3 regions of the Alloalcanivorax dieselolei B5 genome follow, and region 2 is predicted to be linked to each of the others. Evidence: predicted binding sites of a transcription regulator. Region 2 holds the regulator's gene; each other region holds the start of a gene.

Region 1 (3,277 bases), 2.2 Mb from region 2:
GTTGCGCTCGCTCACTACATCGCCAATCAGCGCCATGATGACACTGGCAATGGCGCCGGATCCTTGCAGGGCGCGCCCCAGGATGACGCCGTATATGGTGTCGCTGATCGCCGCCACCACCCCGCCGGCCATGAAAAGGGCCAGGCCGATCAGCAGCATCGGGCGGCGCCCGAAACGGTCGGAGAGCATGCCAAAGGGGATCTGCAGACACGCCTGCATCAAACCGTAGGCGCCGATGGCGGTACCAATCAATAGTGGTGTGGCGCCCTCGAGCTGCCCACCGAACACGGCGAAGATCGGCAGGATCATGAACAACCCGAACATACGCAGGGCGAAAATCGCCGCCAGAGAACTGCTGGTACTGATTTCCGTGCGCCGCAGGGCGGCGGTGGACTCGTCCGTCATGGTGATTGGCAACCGGTGCGGCTGGTTAGGGGGCGGCAAGTGTATCAGATTCCCCCGGCACCGGGCGGGGACAAAACGCCCTGATCACGCCCCTGCTCAAGCTCAAACCTGTAAAACCTTGTCACTTAAGACAATAGCAAATTGAACCGCCCCGCCAGGGGTGATAGATTTTTGCACAATACGGTATTTTTCGTAGCCACTCCGATAGCCTCAGCGCATCACGGAAGACTCCATGGATAAAATCCCTGCTCAGAAGGTGTACGTGGTTGGTAACCAGCACCTGCAAAACGCCCTGCTTACCGAGTTTCTCGCTAAGGAGTCCATTCCCGCCACCGCCGTGAAAACGGTCGACATGGTAGCCGAAGACGATCTCGCAGGAGCGGAGCAGAATCTGTTCCTGGTGGATTACCACTCGGTGGACGTCAATGACGTCATCAATCACCTCCTGGCCGTGGATCAACGCCTGGATTGCGACGTGCTCACCGGCGTCTTCAATGTGGACGACGACGCTTCCCTGTCGCGTCTGGCCGGGCTGCCGATGGTCAACGGCGGCTTCCTGCACGATTGCCCCCAGGGTCTGCTGACCAAGGGCATCAAGGCGATCTTCGAAGGCGAACTGTGGTTCCCGCGCAAGGTGCTGCAGCAATACCTGGTGAAGAGCCGCGCCTTCAACAAAACGTTCTCACGCAGCGAAGTGAACCTGACCGACCGCGAAGTGGAGGTGCTGAAGGTGATGGCCACTGGCGCCAAGAACTCCGAAATCGCCACTGCGCTGAACCTTAGCCCGCACACCATCAAGACCCACATTTACAATATCTTCAAAAAGATCAACGCCTCCAACCGCCTGCAGGCCGTGAACTGGGCCCAGGAAAACCTGTAATCCGCCCCGGCTGGCACGCATCGGCGTGTCGGCCCTTCCGACGGCATTACCATCCGGCCGTTGATTTCTTTTCTCCTTCATATCATTTCCCCTATACTCCACTGTTCATTTTGACAGTAGGTGGCAGTACCCATGGATACCATTCTGGTGCGCGGTGCCCGTACCCATAACCTGAAAAACGTGGATCTGGACATTCCACGGGACAAGCTGGTGGTGATCACCGGCCTGTCCGGTTCCGGCAAATCGTCGCTGGCGTTCGATACGCTCTACGCGGAAGGGCAACGCCGCTACGTGGAGTCACTGTCCACCTACGCCCGGCAGTTCCTGTCGATGATGGAAAAGCCCGATGTCGACCACATCGAAGGGCTGAGTCCGGCTATCTCCATCGAACAGAAGTCCACCAGCCATAACCCGCGCTCCACCGTGGGCACCATTACCGAGATCTACGACTATCTTCGCCTGCTGTTCGCCCGGGTGGGCGAGCCGCGTTGCCCCGAGCACGATACGCCGCTGGCGGCCCAGACCATCAGTCAGATGGTGGATCAGGTGATCGCCATGGAAGACGGCGCCCGGCTGATGCTGCTGGCCCCGGTGGTGCGGGAGAAGAAAGGCGAGCATCTCCATCTGTTCGATGAACTGCGTGCCCAGGGCTTCGTACGGGTGCGGGTGAACGGCCGCATCTGCGATATGGACGACACCCCCACCCTGGACAAAAACAAGAAGCACACCATCGAAGTGGTGGTGGATCGCTTCAAGGTGCGCCCGGATCTGCAGAACCGGCTGGCCGAATCGTTCGAGACCGCCCTGCACCTGGCGGATGACATCGCGGTCATTGCACCAATGGACGGCAAGGGCGATGAAACCACCTTCTCCGCCAAGTTCGCCTGTCCGCACTGTGGCTACTCCATCCCGGAACTGGAGCCACGCCTGTTCTCGTTCAACAACCCGGCCGGCGCCTGCCCGAGCTGCGACGGTCTTGGCGTCAAACAGTTCTTCGACGAGGACAAGGTCATCACCAGTGATGAACTGTCCCTGGCCGAGGGCGCGATTCGCGGCTGGGATCGCCGCAACGTTTATTACTTCCAGATGCTCACTTCTCTGGCGGACAGCCTCGGCTTCGATATGGACGTGCCGTTCAAGAAGCTGAGCAAAGCCGTTCGCAAGAAGATCCTCTACGGTACCGGCAAGGAAAACGTGGAATTCCGCTATCTCAACGACCGCGGAGACATCATCAGCCGCAACCACCCGTTCGAGGGCATCATTCCCAACATGGAGCGCCGCTACCGGGAAACCGAGTCAGAGGCGGTACGCGAGGACCTGGCCACCTACCTGTCCACCTCCACCTGCCCGAGCTGCCACGGCTCCCGGCTTCGGGAAGCCGCCCGGCACGTGTTCATCGACGAGATCACGCTGCCCCAGGTGGTGCGCATGGCGGTGGGCAAGGCGTTCGACTATTTCGATCAGCTGAAACTGGCCGGCAGCCGGGGCGAAATCGCCGAGAAGATTCTCAAGGAAATCCGCGACCGTCTGCAGTTCCTGGTCAATGTCGGCCTGGACTATCTGACTCTGGAGCGCAGCGCCGAGACCCTGTCCGGTGGCGAGGCTCAGCGCATCCGCCTGGCCAGCCAGATCGGCGCCGGCCTGGTGGGGGTGATGTACGTGCTCGACGAGCCGTCCATTGGCCTGCACCAGCGCGACAACGAGCGCCTGCTCAGCACCCTGACCCGACTACGCGATCTCGGCAACACCGTGCTGGTGGTGGAGCATGACGAGGACGCCATTCGGATGGCGGACCATGTGATCGACATTGGCCCCGGCGCCGGCGTACACGGTGGGCAGGTTGTGGCCCAGGGCAAGCCGGAAGACGTGGCCAGCAATCCTCGGTCCCTGACGGGCGACTATCTGTCCGGCCGGCGCGCCATTGCGGTGCCGAAAAAACGGGTGGCCGCCACCGACCGCTGGCTGGAGCTCACCGGCGCCAGCGGCAATAAC
Region 2 (3,277 bases):
AGGCCGATGCCCTGGGCGTGGATCTGATCGTGGTGGGCAGCCACACCCGCAGCGGCCTGGCTCTGCTGCTGGGCTCCACTGCCCGAGGCCTGGTACCCGGCGCCCATTGCGACGTGCTGGCGGTGAAAGTCCAGCGCAAGGACAAGAAATCGGACTGACGGCACCGGCCCGCCTCACCCGTCCGCGAATCATGCGGCAGCCCGGCCACCAGCCCGGCCGGGTCGATCCGTTACGTCATCGCCGGCCCGGCACGAGGGTGGTCGTTCCAGCGGCATAACAGCGCCGCCAGCGCCCGCGCCTGTTCACGCAGCGCCGCCAGTTCCTGTGCGGTTTCCTTCTCGCCGTGATAAACCGGGATCTTGCGCAGGGCCGCTTCCAATTCCGCGTCCGGCGCCGCCAGACGCTGCACCTCCACCGCCCAGCGAATCTGATGCACCAGCATGTGAAACAGCGCCAGGCGCGTTCCAAGACTGAACAGAGCCACCCGCGGCTCATCGAAATCGGCGAACGACAAGCGCGCCAGCACCGCCGGTTTCGCCCGGTCTCCCTCCGCCACTTTTTCCGCCACCTTCAAGGTGGCGCTGCGCGGCGTCGCCAGCAGCAGGGACAAAGCGCCAAACACCTCCCCCGGAGACACCCGGTACACCACTGGCGGCGGTGTGCCCTCACCAAGCACCCACAGCTCTCCACGCAGCAAAAAATAGAGCCCGCGGGCCTCGGCTCCAGCCTGAATCACCACCTCGCCCGGCGCGGCTTCAAGAATCCGGGTCCCGGCCAGCAGCAAGGCTCGCTGGTCGGCATCGTCACGGGACACTTCATTGAAAAACGGCACGCCGGAAAGTAACGACTCCACCCGCGCCTGCTGAGAACGTTGCCACTCGGCCTGCTTCATTTCTCCCCCAATCGCCGCAGCCCCACCATTCGCTGAAATGGCTGCTGTAGGAGCTTGCCCTGCAAGCGAATTCTTGGAATGCAGCGCTATTCGCTTGCAGGGCAAGCTCCCACAGTGGCTCCGTAGCCCCTCCGCGGGAAGCGGCTTTAGCAGCGAATACAGCGGCACGATGACGCCTCCCCCCCGGGAAGCGCCGAGCGCATAGCCTAGCTTGGATGGCCGTGCAAGGCGAGCGGAGAGCGCCTTGCAACAACATCGGGGATGACAAAAACACTGGACATATTATACTGTTCGTATTATCAGTATTCCATTCCCGTCGCCGCAGGGTTTCGCGACGGAACGGAACAGGCGTCCGCGGCGCCGCACCGTCTCAATCCGAGCCGGATACCGCCGCGCCCGGCCACCACAGGAGACCGACATGAGCAGCAAACTGACCCTCCGCCAGCAGCAGGTGCTGGATTGCATCCGTGACTCACAGGCGGACACCGGCATGGCCCCCACCCGGGCGGAAATCGCCGAACGCATGGGGTTCCAGTCCAAGAACGCCGCCTCCGATCACCTGCGGGCGCTGGAGCGCAAGGGCTATATCCGCCTGCACAGCGACCGCTCCCGCGGCATTCAGCTTTTGGAGTCCGCTCTCGGCGACGAGGACGAATTGCCAGTGGTGGGCAAGGTGGCCGCCGGCACCCCGATCGAGGCGGTGGAAAACGTGCAGCGCACGGTACCGGTGCCACGCGGACTGTTTCGTCAACGGCCCACCTACCTGCTCAAGGTGCAGGGGGACAGCATGATCGACGCCGGCATCTTCGACGGCGACCTGATCGCCGTGCGCAAGAGCGAAACGGCCCGTTCCGGTGAAATCGTGGTCGCCCGTATCGGCGAGGAGGTGACGGTGAAGACACTGCGGCTGAACAAATCCGACGCCACTTTGTTACCGGCCAACGAAGACTACGAACCGATCCAGGTGCCCGCGGATCAACTGATCATCGAAGGTGTGTTCGTCGGCCTGATCCGTGATCCGAACTCGCATTAAGTCGCCCCCGAAGAGACAAAATGCATTAGTGCCGGTTAGACTACGCACGCATTTGCGTTTTCTCCATGGCACCTGTGGTCCTGTTGTCGCCACATTGATGGCCAGGGAATGAAAGGCCATGACCTTCCGTAGACGCCATGGAGGCACCATGGGAAGCACCATGAGACGGAGCCTCCATGAACAGGACGGTCAGGACCAAGGATAAGCACAGTGATAACGGCGACATCAGTCGACGTGCCAGGGAGGGTCGGGCGTCCCAGCGGATGCCAAGCGCCGGGGGCGCATCACGGGTTCTCTCACGGCATGTCCGCCGTGTTCTCTGTGCCTGTGGTTTGTTATTGCTGAGTAGCTTTGCCATGAACGATACCCGTTTGCTAGCGCCCTGCCCGTCCTCGCCCAATTGCGTGTCCAGCCTGGCCACGGATGAACGGCATCGGGTGGAACCTCTTCCCGGCTACGCCGATCGTGCCGGCAGTCTCAAACTGCTGAGCGACGTGCTGGCCACCCTGCCCCGTGTCAGTTTTGAGCAGGTTGGGCCAGCCCGCTTGCAAGCCCGTTTCACCAGCCGCGTGCTTCGCTTCGTTGATGACGTCACTTTCTATGTGCACGAGAATGGCGGTATTGAAGTGCGCTCCGCGTCCCGGGTCGGATACTACGATTTCGGCGCCAACCGGCGCCGGGTGGAGGACCTGCGTGAGCGGCTTGAGGAACGGCTGGGCGACCTGACACCGGTTCAGGGGCAAGGCGCCGGATGAGCATGCCGGGATCCACTGAGTGTGAATGGGCGGACATCGGCGTCAACCTCACCGATCGCCAGTTCGCTGACGACCGTGAAGCGGTACTACAACGGGCCCGGCAGGCCGGCGTCAACCGCCTGCTGCTGACCGGCACCAACGTCGAGGAATCCCGGCAAGCGCTGGCGCTGTGCCAACGCTACCCCGATCAGGGCCTGCTCTGTACCGCCGGCCTGCACCCGCATAGTGCCCGCTTCTGTAACGACGAGGTCCTGTCGGAATTACGGGAACTGCTGGAGCAACCGGCGGTGGCGGCGGCTGGCGAGATGGGCCTGGACTTTAATCGGGATTTCTCCCCGCGCCCGGATCAGGAAAAAGCGTTCGAAGCGCAGCTGGCACTGGCCGCCGGGCTGAACAAGCCGGTGTTTTTGCATCAGCGGGACGCCCATGATCGCTTCCTGCCGATGCTCAAGGCCTGGCGGGACCGTTTGCCCGCTGTCGTGGTGCACTGTTTCACCGACCAGCGCCGGCCCCTGTTCGACTACCTGGACCTGGATTGCTTCATCGGCATCACCGGCTGGGTCTGCGACGAACGGCGCGGCCGGGAACTGGCCGAAC
Region 3 (3,277 bases), 2.3 Mb from region 2:
CCATGATCATATGGTCTGCACCGAGACCGGTGAGGTGATCGAGTTCGTCGATGAGGAAATCGAGAAGCGTCAGAAGATGATCGCCGACAAGCACGGCTACGACATCGTCGACCACGCCCTGGTGCTGTACGTTAAGCCGAAGCGCAAATAACCGATCGGTCCAGGCCCCCACCGCCAGCCAGCCCAACGCCGCATCGCGGCGCCACGCCCGCAAGCTTCCTCTCCGACCCAATCTCCCGTGCCCCAGGGTACGGGCGGAGGGGGTTTGTCAGGCCACTTCCTGGCCTTTCTCGAGCATTTCCCGGGCGTGGGCCAGGGTGGAGTCGGTGATCTCCACGCCACCCAGCATCCGCGCCAGTTCCTCCACCCGGGCGTCCGGGGCGAGGGGCTGGATGCGGGTGCGGGTGGTGTTCTTGCTCTGAATCTTGTGCACTTGCCAGTGCTGGTGCCCCTGGCTGGCCACTTGCGCCTGGTGGGTGATGCACAGCACCTGGGCGTGCTCGCCCAGTTCCCGCAGCAAGCGGCCGACGATTTCGGCCACCCCGCCACCGACCCCCACATCCACCTCATCGAACACCAGGCTGGGCACCGTCAGGTTGCGCGCGCAGATCACCTGGATCGCCAGACTGACCCGGGACAGCTCGCCACCGGAGGCAACCTTGGCCAGCGGCCGTAACGGTTGGCCGGGGTTGGCGGAAAAGCGGAATTCCACCAGATCCAGACCTTCGGCGCCGGGGCTGTCGTCTTCCACCACGGTTTCCAGTCTGGCGGCTTTCATGCCCAGGGCCTTGAGCTGGGTGGCGATTTGACGAGTGAGTGTGGCGGCGGCGGTCTTGCGGGCCTTGCTGAGCTTGCGGGCTGTGCTCATGTAATGCTCCCGGGCGTCTTCCTCCGCTTTGGCCAGGGTCTCCAGGTGCTCGTCGAAGTGTTCCAGGGTGTCTACTTCGCGCGCCAGTTGCTGGTGATGCTCCACCAGTTCTTCCGGGCGCACCCGGTGTTTACGGGCCAGGCTGTAGGCTTGGCCCAGGCGCTCTTCCACCTGCGCCAGCCGCTCCGGATCCAGATCCAGGCGGTCCAGGTAGTGGCGCAGAGACTCGGCGGCCGCTTCCACCTGCAGGCGTGCGGACTCCACCGTGTCCAAAGCTTCCGACAAAGCGTTGTCGTGGTCGCGGGCTTCTTCCAGCCAGTGGCGGATCTGGCCCAACTGATCGTTACAGGTGCCTTCCTCGCCGTCGTACAGTGCCGCCACCGATTGCTGGCACAGGCGGATCAGGGCGTCGGCGTGGCCCAGGCGTTGTTGTTCCTGATCCAGTTCCGCCAATTCGCCTTCGGCCAGGGCCAGGGCGTCCAGTTCGTCCAGTTGGAAGCGCAGCAACTCCTGGCGTTCGCTCTGTTCGCGGGCACCGGTGAGGGCCTGGTCGTGCACCTGGCGGGCCTGTTGCCACTGCCGCCAGGCGTTCCGCACGGAGGCCGCCAGGTCGCCGGTGCCGGCGAAGTTGTCAAGCAGTTGACGGTGAGTGTCCCGACGCAGCAAGGCCTGATGTTCATGCTGGCTGTGAATGCTGATCAGCAGTTCGCCGAGCTGGCGTACATCGGCCAGGGGGGCCGGCGTGCCGTTGATATAGGCGCGGGAGCGGCCATCGGCGCGGACCGTGCGGCGCAGCAGGCAGTCATCGCCGTTGTCCAGTTCCCGCTCTTCCAGCCAGGCTCTGGCCTGGGCGTGGTCGGCCACGGTGAAGCTGGCCAGTACTTCCGCCCGTTCGCAGCCCGGTCGAACCACGGCGGAATCCGCCCGTTCTCCCAGGGTCAGGGAAAGGGCATCGATCAATACGGATTTGCCGGCGCCGGTTTCGCCGCTGATGACGGTGAGGCCGGATTCCGGTTCCAGCTCGAGTTGATCGACGGTGGCGAAATGGCGAACGCTCAAGTGAGTGAGCATGTACGGAACCCCCGTGTTTCCTGGTTTGGGCGTTTGCAGCGGATGGCGCGGTGGTGTTCGTCGCGCAGCTCGGACAACTGTTATTCTGGCCAGTGCCCCGTTGATGTTAGGCGATTCCGGCCGTCAGCGTAAGGGCTTGTTTAAGGTCTTAAAAGTCCGCCGTTTGCAAGGCGAAGAGGAGTAACACTGGACGGCGGCGGTTTCGCTGGCAACAATCGGTAGTGGGTTGGGCGCTCCGCCCATCCCGATTGGCAGTAGTGGGTGACGAAAGGCAGCTGTGGAACTCAACGAACGCAAGCAACGGTTACTCATGGCCCTGGTGGAACGTCACATCCGTGACGGTCAGCCAGTGGGCTCGAAAACCCTGGCCCAGGGGGGCGGCCTGGCGGTAAGCCCGGCAACCATCCGCAATATCATGGCGGAACTGGAGGATCTGGGGTTATTGATCAGTCCCCACACTTCGGCGGGCCGGGTGCCCACCGAGCGGGGCTACCGCCTTTATGTGGATACGCTGCTGGCCTCGAGCGCCATGCGCAGCCCGGATCACCAGCAGTTGCGTGACGAATTGCGCCAGTTGCTGGCGCCGGATCAATCGCCGCAGGAGTTGGTGTCCCAGGCGTCCCGCACTCTGGCGGAACTGACCCGCATGGCCGGTCTGGTGGCGGCGCCAAGGCGCCAGGTCAGCACGCTGCGGCAGGTGGAGTTCCTGCCGCTGTCCGGTCAACGCGTGCTGGTGATTCTGGTGGTGAACCGTTCCGAGGTGCAGAACCGTATCATCCATACCGCCCGCGAGTACGATGAGAGTGAATTGCGCCAGGCCGCCAACTACATCAATTACACCTACGGCGGTTGTGACCTGGACGCCATCTGTGACGGCCTGTTGAGCACCATGGCGGCGGATCGGGCGCAGATGGACGCACTGATGCAGACCACCCTCGACGTGGCCGGTCAGGCCTTGAGGCAGTCCGGGGACGAAGAGTCCGATTACGTGGTGTCCGGGGAATCCAATCTGCTGGATTCCGCCGAGGCCGACAGCATCGACAAGCTGCGCGATCTGTTCAATGCCTTCAACCACAAGCGCGATATCCTGCACTTGCTGGAGCGCAGCATGAAAGCCGATGGCGTGCAGATCTTCATTGGCAGGGAGTCCGGCTACCAGCCGTTCGAGGAGTATTCGCTGGTGTCGGCGCCGTATCGGCTGGAAAACGGCCCGGTGGGCGTGCTGGCCGTGGTCGGTCCCACCCGCATGGACTATGAAAAAGTCATCCCCACCGTCGATATCACCGCCCGCATCCTGTCCGCCGCCCTCAATCAACTGTAGAAAGGCAGTTGACAGTT

What was found. The regulator LexA, encoded in region 2, represses DNA repair genes until DNA is damaged. The targets are predictions, from matches to a motif close to TACTGTNTANNTANACAGTA.
Region 1: uvrA (excinuclease ABC subunit UvrA) is a predicted target of LexA. The motif match lies at 1,385-1,404, and genes of this name have one in related genera.
Region 3: recN (DNA repair protein RecN) is a predicted target of LexA. The motif match lies at 2,015-2,034, and genes of this name have one in related genera.

The regions. Positions count from the first base shown of each region.
Region 1 is NC_018691.1:4,179,541-4,182,817, forward strand. It holds gene B5T_RS18595 (MFS transporter) at 1-405, opposite strand, end outside; gene B5T_RS18600 (LuxR C-terminal-related transcriptional regulator) at 638-1,285, shown strand; gene uvrA (excinuclease ABC subunit UvrA) at 1,418-3,277, shown strand, end outside.
Region 2 is NC_018691.1:1,965,223-1,968,499, reverse strand. It holds gene B5T_RS08925 (universal stress protein) at 1-158, shown strand, start outside; gene B5T_RS08920 (cyclic nucleotide-binding domain-containing protein) at 230-892, opposite strand; gene lexA (transcriptional repressor LexA) at 1,311-1,925, shown strand; gene B5T_RS08910 (DUF1499 domain-containing protein) at 2,282-2,680, shown strand; gene B5T_RS08905 (TatD family hydrolase) at 2,683-3,277, shown strand, end outside.
Region 3 is NC_018691.1:4,300,340-4,303,616, reverse strand. It holds gene fur (ferric iron uptake transcriptional regulator) at 1-151, shown strand, start outside; gene recN (DNA repair protein RecN) at 269-1,939, opposite strand; gene hrcA (heat-inducible transcriptional repressor HrcA) at 2,217-3,260, shown strand.